Regions from separate parts of the Staphylococcus warneri genome, predicted to be linked through region 2. Evidence: riboswitches for the same ligand, from Rfam matches in the RefSeq annotation. Region 2 holds a riboswitch; the other holds the start of a gene.
What was found. Region 2 has a riboswitch for FMN ahead of ribD (bifunctional diaminohydroxyphosphoribosylaminopyrimidine deaminase/5-amino-6-(5-phosphoribosylamino)uracil reductase RibD). Riboswitches for the same ligand answer to the same signal wherever they lie in the genome.
Positions count from the first base shown of each region.

Region 1: it holds a riboswitch for FMN, as region 2 does, so the genes downstream of both, EL082_RS06320 (ECF transporter S component) here and ribD (bifunctional diaminohydroxyphosphoribosylaminopyrimidine deaminase/5-amino-6-(5-phosphoribosylamino)uracil reductase RibD) in region 2, are expected to answer to the same signal.

Region 1 covers NZ_LR134269.1:1,270,577-1,278,860, reverse strand. The annotation lists gene EL082_RS06335 (RecQ family ATP-dependent DNA helicase) at 1-1,072, opposite strand, end outside; partial or broken gene EL082_RS06330 (YpbB family protein) at 1,053-2,020, opposite strand; gene EL082_RS06325 (ferredoxin) at 2,132-2,380, shown strand; gene EL082_RS06320 (ECF transporter S component) at 2,432-2,980, opposite strand; FMN riboswitch at 3,042-3,170, opposite strand; gene EL082_RS06315 (ATP-binding protein) at 3,358-5,100, opposite strand; gene EL082_RS06310 (response regulator transcription factor) at 5,084-5,809, opposite strand; gene EL082_RS06305 (pseudouridine synthase) at 5,940-6,680, opposite strand; gene scpB (SMC-Scp complex subunit ScpB) at 6,673-7,215, opposite strand; gene EL082_RS06295 (segregation and condensation protein A) at 7,208-7,939, opposite strand; gene EL082_RS06290 (DUF309 domain-containing protein) at 8,032-8,284, shown strand, end outside.
Region 2 covers NZ_LR134269.1:984,286-992,569, forward strand. The annotation lists gene EL082_RS04950 (transaldolase) at 110-823, shown strand; gene EL082_RS04955 (hypothetical protein) at 1,025-1,480, shown strand; gene EL082_RS04960 (competence protein ComK) at 1,455-1,901, opposite strand; gene EL082_RS04965 (sigma-70 family RNA polymerase sigma factor) at 1,906-2,394, opposite strand; gene EL082_RS04970 (hypothetical protein) at 2,587-2,811, shown strand; gene sagB (peptidoglycan release complex glucosaminidase SagB) at 3,074-3,928, shown strand; gene EL082_RS04980 (FAD/NAD(P)-binding protein) at 4,251-5,750, shown strand; FMN riboswitch at 5,948-6,078, shown strand; gene ribD (bifunctional diaminohydroxyphosphoribosylaminopyrimidine deaminase/5-amino-6-(5-phosphoribosylamino)uracil reductase RibD) at 6,242-7,285, shown strand; gene ribE (riboflavin synthase) at 7,292-7,924, shown strand; gene ribB (3,4-dihydroxy-2-butanone-4-phosphate synthase) at 7,939-8,284, shown strand, end outside.

The DNA of each region.
Region 1 (8,284 bases), 290 kb from region 2:
ATTGCCCTAATTCAAATGCATGAATATCTTCAGTTGTGATTCTATCAGCAAATAGTATGGTTTCTAATATAAAAGCGTCGTCGGGTTGGAATAAGCTAATGGCTTGGCTCGCTTCACCGTCTCTACCTGCTCTTCCAATCTCTTGTAGATAATTAGAAGGACTAGATGACAAATGAAAATGAATGACTGTTCGGATGTCTTTTTTATTTATTCCCATACCAAATGCACTTGTCGCAACTATGATTGGAATATCATTGTTTAAAAATTGGTGTTGTACTGTCTGTCTTTCTTGATAACTTAAATCGCCATGATATATCCCTGTTAAAAAACCTGAGTCATAAATAAGTTGAGCTAGTGTTAAACATAATTTTTTAGAGGATACATATATAATAGTGGGACCTGTTTCATTAAGTTGTGGTAACAACCATTCTATTTTTTCTTCGTCAGATCCGAAATTGAGATGTTTCAATGAAATATTCATACGATTCATACTTGTTTTAATTGTACTGAAATTAACATTGAGCATTTCAGATAAATCGCTTTCTAAATGAGGTGGTGCAGTTGCTGTTAATGCAAGAATTGTAGCCGACTTAAATGAATTCGTTATTTTTCCAATCAAGGCATAATGTGGTCTGAAATCATATCCCCATTCAGACAAACAATGCGCTTCATCAAGAACAATTAAACCAAAATCTATATTGGCGATAAGTTTAAAATTTTGAGGTTGTAATATAAATTCGGGACTTAAATAGATAAATTTACTTTGTCGAATATTGCTAAGATTTTGTCGTTTCTCTGTATTGTCCATTCCTGAATGGATACAACAAACTGCACGTTCACCATTTAACTTCATTTGCATGACTTGATCATCCATAAGAGAAATTAATGGTGAAATGACAAGTGTTGGCTTTTCAATTATATAAGTAGGTAATTGATAACAAAGGCTTTTGCCACTACCTGTTGGTAAAATACCAAGTGTATGCTTTTGATTTAATACACTGGTAATGATTTCCTCTTGCCCAGGTTTAAAGGAATCAAAACCAAACCAATCTTTAAGTTTCTGTTGAAGCAACTAAGTCACCCCTTTCAATACCGACAATTACCAATTTAATTTGAAAATAAGTTAATGTATCAAATTGTTGCTTGTACTCACGCAATTTGATTCCTATATGACTTTTGTAAAAATCGATAAATGGTTGAATTGTTGTGATGTCTAAATAACTGTCATAGTCATTGATATAACCTTTGATAAACAACTCTAAAAGATGATCTTCAATCGTATTTAATTTAACATTTTGAACAGTTGAGATGTCTTGTATCGGGTGTCCTTGCTCTAATTGATGTAAGGTTAACTTCGTTTTATTAAGTAATGTTGGACGTATAATCGTTTGATTTAATAAAGGATGTTTTGCATATCTTCAATTTCAAACATGACATCGACCAATTGATTCATTTCTAATTCAAATAGTTCTTGTTGAGACTTCGATTCAATTAAACTGACTTGTTGTCTGGTATACATCGCCTCTTCATATCCTTGTAAATAATAATGCAAATAAACATGTTCATGCTTGCTAGCAATTTTTTCAAATAATTGTTTTATTTCAGTGATAAAATTTGACTCTAAATCGTTAACCTTTATGTGTTGATAAATATCTTTAACACGTTGTTGAATGTATGTTTGTTGAGTAATAGGAATGAACCTAAAATCGTTATGTAAGCTTTGTGATACCGTTTGAATGAGTAATTGGATACAGTTAAATGTATTAATAAGGCTATCATAGGTACATCTTGGATGCGTTTTGATATTTATTTTTGGTTCCTCATCATTCAATTCATTTAAATATCGCTCAAAAGACGGATATTTTAATCTCGGTAAACTATGATATAATGACAAAAGTTGTTGACTACTTGCGTCAAAAAATGTTTGATGGGATTTTTTTCCTGTTAAGATATTATAAATACTTTTATTTGTTTTGTAGTTGAATGCGTGCTGACACGCATATTTGATAATTTGATACAAGATAAACCCTCACTCTATAAAACGAATATATTGAAAATCACACTATCGATGTCTACAATAGTAGTATTGTTATTACTAGTGTAGCATTTTTTTCAAAGGAGGCGAATGAAATTGGCTAAATATACAATCGTTGATATGGATACTTGTATAGCATGCGGTGCATGTGGTGCAGCAGCTCCAGATATCTATGATTATGACGACGAAGGTATTGCTTTCGTAATCCTTGATGATAACCAAGGTACTGCAGAGGTGCCAGAAGAGTTATATGAAGATATGGAAGATGCACTAGAAGGTTGTCCAACAGATTCAATTAAAATTGAAGACGAACCATTTGATGGTGACGCACTTAAATTTGAATAATATATAGTATTAAAAGCGCCTTTACACATTATGTGTAAGGGCGCTAGTTATTTATAAGTGAATGTTATTTTTAATTCTATTGAATATAAAGTAAAAGATGATTGAAATGACAATACCTTTAATAATATTAAATGGTATGACACCTGAAACAATAATTACTTTAAGATTATGAACAATGTCACCTAGGTTAAATATCATGCCGTAAAGTGGTAACAATACAAAATAATTTAAAATACTTAATACAATGGTCATAACAACTGTACCTATTACAAGACCTATTAATAATGATTGCTTACTAAGTTTATTTTTATAAATATAATATGCAGCTAATAAGAAACTTGCAATTGCTAAGAAGTTCGCTACGGGGCCTACAGGATCGCCCATATTGAAAAAGAAATTGAGTAAATTTTTAATAAATGCCACTATAATTCCTGCAATTGGTCCTAATAAAAATGTAGCAAGTAATGTAGGTACGTCACTAAAGTCTAACGTTAAGTATGGTGGTAAAAATGGCAATGGAAATTTAATAAATGTAAGTACGAAAGCGACTGCACTTAACATACTTATAAAGATTAAACGTCTATTTTGGTTTTGTTGCATATATGATTTTCTCCTTTCATTCATCTTGCTAGAAAAGGAGGAAATTTGCACAACAAAAAACCTCCATCTTCTCCCATCCAGACTATACTGTCGGCTTCAGAATTTCACTGAATCAGGTAAAATGAGACATTTTACGTCGCAGGCTTAATTTACTGCCGGTTGGGAATTGCACCCGACCCCGAAGATGAATTAACTATAATTTTATTTTAAATATATCATACATGATAACTCTGTTATGTACAATGAGTTTGCTCCGATATATTTATATAGATATAAGTTGTCATTAAAATAATCAAGTTGATGATTAATCTATAGATTTAATAATAAATAAAAAACCTGTTAAAGTAATCAACTGACTCTAACAGGTTTTATTATGTTTATTTTGGTAATTTGATGATAAAGGTTGTTCCTTCGCCTACTTGACTTTCAACTTCAATTATACCGCCATGTTCTTCTATAATCATTTTACAGATAAATAATCCTAATCCAGTACCTTGTTTACCTCTTTTTCTTGATGCATCTACTTTATAGAAACGATCGAAGACTTGTTGTAAATGTTCAGGTGCGATGCCAGTACCCGTATCTGTTATTCTTAAAATATTATAGCTATTATCTTCGTCTGTAGTTACTGAAATTGTATCTCCAGGTTGTGTATATCTTGATGCGTTATCAATTAAATTGGTTAAGACTTGATCCATTCTGTCCATATCATAGTTCCATAACTGTTGATTGTTCACTTCAAATTGCATGTTAAGTTCTAAATCAGTGGCTTGTTGGCGATATTTTATTCTCATTTTGTTAAGTAAATCAGAAATTGGTTGTGTCTCTTTCTCTACAGATAATCCTTCAGCATCCATACGCGCTACATTTAATAATTCATTTACTAAGCGGTTTAGACGTTTAGATTCATCTAAGACAATAGCGAGTGATTCATGTATTTCATCTGGTTCTGTGACAACTCCATCTACAATAGATTCTGTATAGCCTTGTAGTAATGCAATTGGTGTTCGTAACTCATGAGACACATTTGCGATGAAATCTTTTTTCATTTGATCAAGATTATGTTCATTTGTCATGTCACGTATTATAGCAACGATACCACTTCTGCCATCATTTTGGATACGTTCAATATAACTCATGATAATCACATAATAACGTGTGTTTGCTTCAATTTCTTGGAATTGCGTTTCTTTAGTATTAAAGGTTTGTTCAATTTGATTTTCTATTAATTCAACCGCGTTATCATCTAATGTATAGAAGACTTGGTCTGCCATTTTGTTTGATAAAATAATATCCTTTTGTTCATTAATACCTATAACACCTTCGACCATTGAGTTAATCAAGCTATCACGTATATTTTTAGATGTAGATAATGCTTCTACGTGTTCTTGAATTTCAAAACTCATATTATTAAACGCTCGTGACAGTTCTCCAATTTCATCTTTTGTTGATACTGATGTGATATGTGAATAATCACCTTGTGATACCTTTTGAGCTTGATTTCTTAACTCTCTTAACGGTTTCGTAATTCTAGATGATAGGAAAAATGCAAAAATAGTACTCACTGCTAAAAATATAATTGCGGTAATTAAGATGATAATTGTAATCGCATTGTTAGTATCTTCAATTGATTTTAAATCTTTAAAAATAAAGACACCACTATATTCTGAGTGACTTCCTGGCTCAGCTTTCATTGGATAACCCACTAATATATAGGGATGTGAATTACCTTGTTCTTTAATCGTGACATTACGTGTCATTGACTCACCATGTTTGAAAACACGGTTAAAATCTTTATTATCTTTGATTTCTTTTAACATTGCTTTTTTATCCGGTGAAATTGTTTGTTGATAAGCGGTAGATGAATTTTTCATAATAATTAATCCACCTGGATTATCTATCAATGTTTGGCTATTTTTAATGGCTATATTTTGATTTTTAGAGCTTTCTACCAATGAACTAATACGTTTGGCGTCTTCTTTAATGGAATCTTCAGCTTCTTGTGTATAATAATATTGAATAAAAGTAATTAACGCAGCACTTAATAAAATTAAAACTGTCGTTACTATAAAAATTATAGTTAACCACAGTTTTATTACTACACTATTTAGCCGGTTCATCGTTTGTATTAACCTCGAATTTATAGCCGACGCCCCAAACCGTTTGTATCATATGAGCTGCATCACTCGATACTTTGTTGAGCTTCTCTCTTAATCTTTTCACGTGCGTATCTACCGTACGTAAATCGCCATAAAATTCATAATGCCAAACTTCTTTTAATAATTGTTCACGATCAAATACTTTATTAGGTGTTTTAGCTAAATAAATTAATAGTTCATATTCTTTTGGTGTTAAATTAACCTGCTCATTATCAGCTAGTACTCTATGTGCATCATTATCGATGACTAAGTGATTGAACTCAATCACATCTCTTGCATGAGGTTCACTTTGTTCAGGTGTTGTTGATTGCGTTCTTCTTAATAATGCTTTGACTCTTAAGACAACTTCTCTTGGGGAGAATGGTTTTACAATATAGTCATCGGCACCTGATTCAAACCCTTCGACACGATTCGTCTCTTCACCTTTTGCAGTGAGCATGATAATAGGTGTATCTTTATGCTCTCTTAATTGAGTGGCTACTTCGATACCGTCCATCTCTGGCAACATTAAGTCTAAAAGAATGCACGCATAGTCATTTTCCATAGCAAGTTGATATGCCTCTTTACCATCACTTGCTTCATGTGTTTCAAAAGATTCTCTTTCTAGGTATAGCTTAAGTAATCTTCTGATTCTGTCTTCGTCATCAACGATAAGTATTTCATTCGTCATAATACTAAATTACCTCCTACACATGCTGTTCATTTCAATAGTTATTATAGCATATGAAATAGTCATTAAGTTAGTGTTAAAGAAATCTTTGTGAAAAAAATCTCAAAGATTTAAATATCATTGGTATAGTTTAATCATTCCCATTTTCAGCTAAATGGCGGATTGTTTTAACTTCATGAGGTGTGAGTACTCGACCTTCACCTGCGTTTAAACCTTTTATGTCAAGCGGGCCAAATTGGATACGCGTTAATTTGCTTACTTGGTGTCCAAAATGTTCGAACATACGACGCACTTGTCTGTTTCTACCTTCACTAATCGTGATTTCAACAAGAGTAGTATTTTTATCTTTGTCTTGGTTTTTCACTTTAACTTGAGCAGGTTGTGTGAAACCATCTTCAAGTTCGATACCCTTTTCTAAAGCTTTCACTTCTTCTCTCATTAGATACCCTTTAAGCTTAGCGACATATTTCTTTTTAATATGATATCGAGGGTGTGTCATTAAATTCGTGAACTCTCCATCGTTCGTTAACAATAATAATCCCGATGTATCATAATCTAATCGACCTACTGGATATATACGTGTTTCTATATCTTTGAAGTAATCAGTCACGACTTTACGGCCACGATCATCCGATACACTTGTAATTACTTGTGCAGGTTTATTAAATAAAATATAAATTTTATCTTCTTGCTCTAATTTGATACCTTCAACTTCAACAGTATCTGAATTTGAAACTTTTGTACCCAGTTCAGTGACGACTTGTCCATTAACTTTTACTTTGCCATCAGTAATTAAAGTTTCAGCTTTACGACGTGATGTATAACCACTGCTTGCAATTCTTTTTTGTAATCTTTCTAATTCTTTACTCATTTGTATCTCCCTTTTGATTTACCAAGTTACTAAAGAACGCGTCCATTTCTTCTTCATCTTCTTGAGTGGTTGGTAAATCTTCTAATTTTTCTATACCAAATACATTTAAAAATAGGTCTGTCGTGATTAATTGTTGACTCCGTGAATTCTGGACTTCTTTTGCTTCTACTAAACCTCTTGCAATGAGTGTTTTAACTGCACCATCAGAATTAATACCCCTAATAAGTTCGATATCACTTCGAGTTAATGGTTGATTATACGCAATAATCGATAATGTTTCCATTGCGGCTTGTGATAATTTCATTTTAGATTTTTGTTCAATTAAGGCTTCGATGTATTGTGCAGCGCCTTTTTTAGTTGTCATAACACATGTTGTTCCAAATTGTTGAATCATGAGACCGTTCGATTCGTACGTGTCGATTAGGTCAGTTAATTCAGCTTCATTGACCTCTAGAATTTCAAGCAATTGTTTGACTTCAAGGCCTTCATCTCCTGATGTGTATAGCAGTGCTTCTAATATACCGTGCTTATTCAACGCCGTAATTCACTCCTCTTAATATATTAATGTCATCAAAGTTTTGATGTTGTTCAATATTAATAATCCCTGACTTTGACATTTCTAATATGGCTAAAAAGTGTGTTACCACTTGTTCTATAGGTTCTGTAAATGTAAACAGACTAAAGAAATTGAAGGATGACTTTGTTTTTAATCTGTCCGTGACTTGTGCCGTTGCTTGTTGAATGGTAAATGTTTCTTTCTTAATTTCTACGGAATGAGGTTTGTTGATTTCTACTCGGTTTCTAACACGTTGATAAGCAACAATTAATTCGGTTAAATCAATGGTATTCGATGGGTCCCAAGATTCATCAGTCTCCATATGTGATAAATCAGTTGGATGCTTAGTATAATAGTGATCACGTTCAGCTTTCATTTCATTTAAGATTTCTGTGTACTCTTTGTAATTTTGATATTCTATTAATCTACCAACTAAATCTTCACGTGGATCTTCTTCTAGGTCGAGATTATCTTCTGATTGTGGTAACAATAGTTTACTTTTAATCATCAGCAATTCTGAAGCCATGACTAAGTATTCACTTGCAACGTTGATTTCTAATTGGTTCATTGCATGAACATATTGCATATACTGTTCAGTTAATGACTTCATAGGAATATCATAAATGTCTATTTCAAATTTTTGAATTAAATGTAATAACAAATCGAGTGGACCGTTAAATGCATCCAGTTTTACTTCATACATAGTATCTACCTCATGTTGCAACTTATGTGCATATTTCACTAAAATATTATAGCATGAATTTATATAACTTTTAAAATTAAGGTGAAATTCAGATGGAACAAGCATTAATTCAATTTTATTATCACTTTCATACAAGTCAGCACTATTTTTTATGTCATGACATACTTGAAGAGGCTTGGAAAGAAAATAACCATTTTAGCAAACAAGATGCTGTCGTGAGTTTGATTTTATGTGCTACGGCTTGCTATCACTTTCGACGATGTAATTTAAAAGGTGCTGCTAAGTCTTTTGACAAAGCAAAACAAGTCATTAAAAACGCTAATAAAGAAGATCAAATGCAATTAC
Region 2 (8,284 bases):
AATTATTTATAAATAATTAATGAAGTTATGTTAAATTAAAGCATTTACATACTTAAATATAGTAATCAATAACATTAAATCAATGTTATCGATTAAGGAGGAATTCATTATGAGACAATTAAACGTAGAAGTATTTGCTGACGGTGCAGATATCGAAGAAATGAAAGCAGCATACAAAAACAAACAGGTTGATGGATTTACAACTAATCCTAGTTTAATGGCAAAAGCTGGCGTAACAGATTATAAAGCATTTGCTGAAGAAGCAGTGAGAGAAATTCCGGATGCTTCAATTTCATTTGAAGTATTCGCAGATGATTTAGAAACAATGGAAAAAGAAGCTGAAATCTTAAAACAATATGGTGATAATGTATTTGTTAAAATTCCTATTGTTACAACTGATGGTACGTCTACCATTCCATTAATTAAAGCTTTATCAGCTAAACAAGTAAGACTGAATGTAACTGCTGTTTATACGATTGAACAAGTTAAACAAATTACTGAAGCTGTAACTGAAGGGGTACCAACATATGTATCTGTATTTGCTGGTCGTATCGCCGACACTGGTGTAGATCCATTACCATTGATGAAGGAAGCTGTCGAAATTACACATAGTAAAAAAGGCGTTAAATTATTATGGGCTAGTTGCCGTGAATTATTTAATGTAATGCAAGCTGATGAAATTGGTGCTGATATCATTACATGTCCTGCAGATGTTGTTAAGAAGGTCAATAATAATTTAGGTAGAGATGTCGAAGGACTATCTATTGATACAGTCAAAGGCTTTGCTAAAGATATTCAAAGTTCAGGGTTATCTATTTTATAAATAATCATAAAATGATAGAAGATGAAGAATGAGTCAAAATAGTAGCCAATCGCACGTACATATTTTCAACTTTTATTTTAAGTAAACAATGTACGTTAGATTGGCTTTTCTTATTAAGATTTTTAATTTTGAATTGAATGATTGTTCAAAGTCATCTATGATATATAAATAACCAATTAGAGTAGAGGTGCAATTCTAGCTATGGATAAAAAGACATTTAGTGCTAGAGTAAAAAAGCAATTATGGTTCTTAAATAATAATGAAAAAGAACAACTTAATCAGGAATTGAACCAATTGGATGAACATGAGACTGATGTTTTAAATAAGCCTGTCAAATTTTCAAATCAATTTTTAAGAACTCAAGTATTTAGACAAAAAAATATAAGTTCATTTAGTCTAATTCTATTATTGATGGGAATCGTTTTTACATATGTGATATTATTAGGTGGCTTTCTATTTGGATTAATTACAAGTCTCACAGCTGTTAATTATTTTATTAATCCACAAGTCACTTTATCAACAGTAACAGTGATATTAATTATCGTAGGTGCGATTCTATTGATGATTATTTCTCTGTTCTTAATTAAGAAAGTAACTGCATTTTTTACTAAAAAGTTATTAGAATATAAATTTAATAAGCAGAATACGAATGTGTAATCAAATGGCAAAGAAGTAAGCTTTCTTGCCATTTTTTTATTATAGAAGTGTAAGGTTCGTCTACTACTAGAGATTTAGTATTAGAAAACTGTATGAGTGTGGCATCGCTTTTTGATTGAATTCCAATAATATAGTATGCATTAATATAAATTTGAATAGGAGAACGATGATTTTTAAGAGGGAACAAGATAAGTGTCTCATTAACGTAAAGAGGTATCTTTTTATTAATTTGAAGTAGTCGTTTAGCAAGTTTCTTTTGAAGCGGTAATGATTTTTGATGTAATTCTAATAGATATATTAATGTATTATTGATAGTAAGCGGTAGTGAAATGGCATATTGTTGATAATGACATCGAGTAACACTTTTTGGACCTATCTCTGTTTCAATATATAATAATTGAGATGTTGTAATTTGATTCATGTTGTCATTCCTTTTCTAGGTTGTATTGTAAATGCTGCATAATTTTGGATTGAGTTACTTTTTTAATTTTCTTAATAGTTGATATAGAAAGATGCATTATATTTGCGATTTCAAATTGTTTATAACCCAATAATTTTAAATCTAACCATTGTTTTTCTTGATTATTTAATAGATAATAAATGTCTTGCAAAAGTAATGCATCTTCGTTTAAAAATTGAATGGGTTCATTTTTTGAGTAGACAGTTGTATCAATATTTATAGTAGATAATTTTTTGTTTTCTTTGCGAAATATATCGATAAGATAATAGTTTAGCCTAATAAAAAGATAAGAGGATAATTTGTGAGATTTTGAGGGTTGATAATTATGAGTTAAGTGCCATAATTGGATTAACAGTAATTGATAAAACTCGTCATAATTATAAGTGATTTGGTATCTTTTTAACAAATAATGTATGATTTTGTTGTACTCTTGATAGATAATCTTGAATTCCAAAGTTTTCTCCTATTTATGTACATAAAGCGTTTTTCCGGATAAAATGAATTTAAAATATTTAATAAAAAATTTCATTTGCTTAATTGTAAAAATAGGTGTTAAATAGTAAGCATAGAAAATAACTAGGTATTTAAATTTTACAATTACATTGTCGTATTGTTTAAATAGAGCAAAGTTTGATAGGAGGTACGTATGGATTACGCACACTTAAATTTAGAACATTTTTTCGCACGCAATGACGATTTAGATCGAATTAAAGATCGCTCAGATTTTGTAATGATTAATAATTTTACTAATGAAATGAAATATAGAGATGGTGAAATTGAAGGAACAATTGATTTAAATCAATATTTTTATAAAAATAGATCACAAGCTGTAAGTTTTATCATGATGGAATATAAAAATCATAATAAATAATGGTAAAGGTTTAGACATAGAAATTGAATTGACACTATCATATGTAAATTGCATGCATATAATTCGTGCATCATTTTCCTGAAGATAGTGTCAATATTGTTGTCTAAATCTTTTTCATCTCAAAAGTTTCATTTTTATTACTTTTTATTTATGAATTTGTAACAAAGTATATATTAAATTGTGAATCAGAATTAATAATGTTAAACTTTATTATCGTAATACAATTGAAAAGAATAACAACATTGACCTAAGAGGTGTGAATATGACGAAGCACAAAAAGGGATCTATTGTTGCAATTTTAGGATTGCTGATTATCTTTGTAATTGGAGCAATTATCTTTTTCTCAATGGTTTCTGACCAAATCTTCTTTAAACACGTAAAAGAAGAACAGAAGATTGAGAAATTAGATGTAACTTTAGATAAAGCCGCAAAGAAACAAATAGATAACTATACGAGTCAACAAGTATCGAATAAAAACAATGATGCGTGGAGAGATGCATCATCAACTGAAATAAAATCAGCTATGGATAGTAGTCAATTTATCGATAGTGACGTACAAAAATATCAGTTTTTAGATTTATCTAAATATCAAGGTATTGATGAAAAAAGAATTAAGCGTATGTTAGTTGATCGACCAACTTTATTGAAACATACTGATGACTTTACAAAAGCAGCGAAAGATAAACATGTAAATGAAGTTTATTTAATTTCACATGCGTTATTAGAAACAGGTGCTGCTAAGAGTGAATTATCTAAAGGTGTAGAAATTGATGGTAAGAAATACTACAACTTTTACGGTGTAGGAGCATTAGACAAAGATCCTGTTAAGACAGGTGCTGAATATGCTAAAAAACATGGTTGGGACACACCTCAAAAAGCCATTTATGGTGGTGCTGATTTCATTCATAATCATTTCTTAAAACATGAAGATCAAGATACACTATACAGTATGAGATGGAATCCTAAGAATCCTGGTGAACATCAATATGCAACTGACATTAAATGGGCTGAAAGTAATGCCACTATCATCGCGGATTTTTATAAAGATATGAAAACTGAAGGTAAATATTTCAAGTTATATGTTTATAAAGATGATAAAGATCATTTGAAGAAATAATGAAGCTAATATGGAAAAATGCCTGCAACGGTAATAACTGTTGTAGGCATTTTTGTATACGTTAACTGTATTATTCAGCTTTATTATGACGTGTCATCCATAAAAATATTATAATAGTGAGTGCTATGATTTTAGAAATTAATTTCATTTCATCACCTCTTAGAAAGATTTTATCACAAATTATAAAGGATTAAATTGTTGAAGATTAGGATATATATGAGTAAATATGAAAGTCTAATTTTTGATAATCTATGAACTTGAAAAAGGAATTATTAAGAAAAATTATCACAGAAATAGATTTTAGATAAAGGATGATATAACAATGCGAGTAGCTATAATAGGAATGGGCACAGCCGGTGTCAGTGTTTTACGTCAACTTGTCAAACATGACCATTTTGAAAAATTAAAAGTAGATGTGTATGATGACCGCAATAATATGGGACAGGGTGTTCCTTTTCAAAATGATAGTAGTGAATTACTTATTAATATGCCGTCTAAAAAAATGAGTTTAAATTTAGATGATGATGAAGAGTTTTGGAAATGGTATCAACATCAGCAAGAATTTGAATTCGATAATCCTACATATTTACCACGTTTTGTATTTGGACATTATATGAAATCATATTTATCCAAATTTGATGATCAATATGAAAATATAACAATTATCAATCATAAAGTACGTGAAATATTTACGACTTCAAAAGTAGACGAAACAAATCTTAAATATTACGTTTGTACCTCAGATGATATGAAAGAATGGCGAGAATATGATTACTTATTTTTAACCTTTGGTACATTTGCATATCACGATCCATATCATTTAAAAGGTATAAAAGGGTTTAAACCGACACCTTACCCTACATACAATTCATTAGATGATGTAAATGAAGATGATAGAATTGCAATTCTTGGTACTGGTCTAGCAAGTCTAGATGTTATTCGATATGTCACTGCACATCACCCTAGATTGCCTATTTTAATGACTAGTCGATCTGCCAATTTACCTAGTGTAAGAGGTCAAATGGTAGATATAGAATTTACACATTTAACAAAACAAAAGTTTAATGATTTACAGGCACAGAATTATGGGAATGTCCCATTAGATATAGCAGTAGATTTATTTTTAAAAGAATGTAGCGACTATGGTATAGATTTTGAAAAATTAATCAATAGAAGAACTGGAAATCATATTAATGATTTAAAGTTTGATTTAGAACATGAAAAGGAAATGGGAATTTTCCAAAGTATAATTGAATACTTAAAGGAAAATTTAAATTGGATTTGGAATAGTTTAAGTTTTGAAGATCAACAAATATTCCAAGAGAAATATACTAAAATGATTCAACTCAATTCTAATCCAATGCCTCCTAGAACTGCGAAATTACTTATTGAGTTATTAGAAAAAGAGGCGTTGATTATCCGTAAAAATTTAAAAAATGTATATCATGAGGACGGATTATTCCATTTACAATATGAAAATGAGAATGACATTGAAGATTTTAATGTAGTCATTAATGCAACTGGATCTAAAAACCATTTATCTGAGCTAGATGAAGATGACCAATTAATTCGTAATTTAGAAAATAGGCAAATTGTACAATCTCATCCCATGGGTGGTATACAAATTATTCCTGAAACGAACCAGGTTATTAGTCCTAGATTTGGTACTTTAACTAATGTCATAGCGATAGGACAAATGACAAATGGCGTCAATAAACTTAGAAACGGTGTCAAAATGATTGTTAACCAAGTGGCTAATGCAGTTGATAGATTGTATGACACTCAACAAGACTTTGAAAATATAAACGAAGAGAGCATTTAGCGTTGATTAATGATATTCGGTTATTTTTAAATCCATATTTTATTTAAAAGAGAAACAAAATCCGATGATTTAATTTAAAAGTATTACTTTAATTAAGTACAATGTATAGTAATTGTATTTTTGAAAAAGGTGTAGTATGATTTGAATTGTAGTAAATCAGAATACAATACTCAATTAACCTTTAACAATTTCATATAAAATTCTTTCGGGGCAGGGTGAAATTCCCAACCGGCAGTGATATGAGCCTGCGACCTGCTAACATTTGTTAGTGGCTGATCTAGTGAAATTCTAGAGCCGACAGTTAAAGTCTGGATGGGAGAAAGAATGACGTTTATCGACATTAACATATATTTGTATAAGTATGTGTATTAATAAGTATATTTTTATTTTTTAGATATAAATATGCTTGTTTAAAAATATATGATTTCGCCTTATGCCTTGAAATGTATCATTTCATTGGTGTAAGGCTTTTTAATTTTAGAGGTGATATTTTGAGTAAATTTATGAATTATGCTATTCAACTTGCACAAATGGTTGATGGACAAACAGGTGTTAATCCTCCTGTAGGTTCGGTTGTCGTCAAAGACGGTAGAATAGTTGGTATTGGTGCTCACTTACGAAAAGGTGATAAACATGCTGAAGTTCAAGCTTTAGACATGGCACAATCAGAAGCAAAAGGTGCGACAATATATGTATCATTAGAACCATGTACACATCATGGTTCAACGCCACCATGTGTAGATAAAATCATCGAAGCAGGTATTCAAAAAGTCATTTATGCTGTTAAAGATACTACACTCATTTCAAAAGGTGATGACATATTGAAGAATGCAGGCATTGAAGTTGAATTTCAATATAATGCCGTTGCAGCCCAACTTTATCAAGATTTCTTCACTGCTAAAAGGAATGGCATTCCCGAATTAACTGTGAAAGTTTCTGCTAGTTTAGATGGTAAACAAGCTACCGATGATGGCGAGAGTAAGTGGATTACTAATAAGGATGTAAAAAAAGATGTTTATCAATTACGTCATAGTCACGATGCAGTATTAACCGGACGTAAAACGATAGAAGCTGACGATCCTTTGTACACGACAAGGATAGCTGACGGTAAACATCCAATTCGTGTCATACTTAGTAAAAGTGGCAAATTAGATTTTGGTCAACAACTATTTCACGACAACGCTTCTCCCATTTGGATCTATACAGAAAATAAAAATTTAACAGTAGACAATAGTAATGTAACTATTATATATATGGAACAATGTGAGATTAAATCTATTTTAAAAGATTTATATCATAAAGGTATCGGGAAACTGTTAGTCGAAGCAGGTCCCGAAATTACTTCAGAATTTCTCCAATCAGATCATTTAGATCACCTTGTACTTTATTTTGCCCCGAAAATAATAGGTGGTTCTGGTAAGAATCAATTTTTCCAAACTGACCAAATTATATCATTACCAGATACAACTCAATTTGAAATTGTTAATTCCACGTTAATACATCAAAATATTAAATTAGTTTTGAGAAAGAAGTGATTGCAAATGTTTACAGGCATCATTGAAGAAATAGGAACGGTACAAGAAGTTCGTAATCAAAATTCAGTTCGAACATTAGTAATTACTGCCGAAAAAATACTAGAAGACATGCATATTGGTGATTCAATTAGTGTGAACGGTGCGTGTTTGACTGTCATTGATTTTGATGACCAAACATTTTCTGTTCAAGTGATTAAAGGCACAGAAAATAAAACTTACCTCTCTGATGTTCAACGCCATACGAAAGTTAATTTAGAAAGAGCGATGAGTGGAAACGGCAGATTTGGTGGTCACTTTGTGTTAGGTCATGTTGATCATTTAGGAACGATTTCTAAAATTAATGAATCTGCCAATTCAATGATTATCCAAATTAAAGCATCCAAATCCATACTTAATCAAATGGTTAAACAAGGATCGATAACAGTTGATGGTACAAGTTTAACGATTTTCGATCTTCATTCAGATGCTTTTGATATACATTTGATTCCTGAAACAAGACGTTCCACCATCTTATCTAGTAAAAAAGTGGGAGATAACGTACATTTAGAATCAGATGTATTATTCAAATATGTTGAAAATATTTTAAATCATAATCAATCGAGTTTAACAGAAGAAAAACTAAAAGCATTTGGTTTTTAGGGGAGGCAATAAACATGAAGTTCGACAGTATTGAATTAGCCTTAAAAGCTTTAAAACAAGGTGAAAGTATTATTGTAGTTGATGATGAAGATAGAGAAAATGAAGGCGACTTAATAGCAATAACTGAATGGATGAAAGACGATACGATTAATTTCATGGCTAGAGAAGGTCGTGGGTTAATTTGTACACCTATCAGTTCAAGTATTAGTGAACGCCTAGAGCTCCATCCGATGGAATCACATAACTCAGACGTGTATGGGACAAATTTTACTGTAAGTATTGACCATAAGAATACAACAACAGGTATCAGTGCGAATGAGAGAACACTAACTGCAAGAGCACTAATCGAAGAGCATGCAA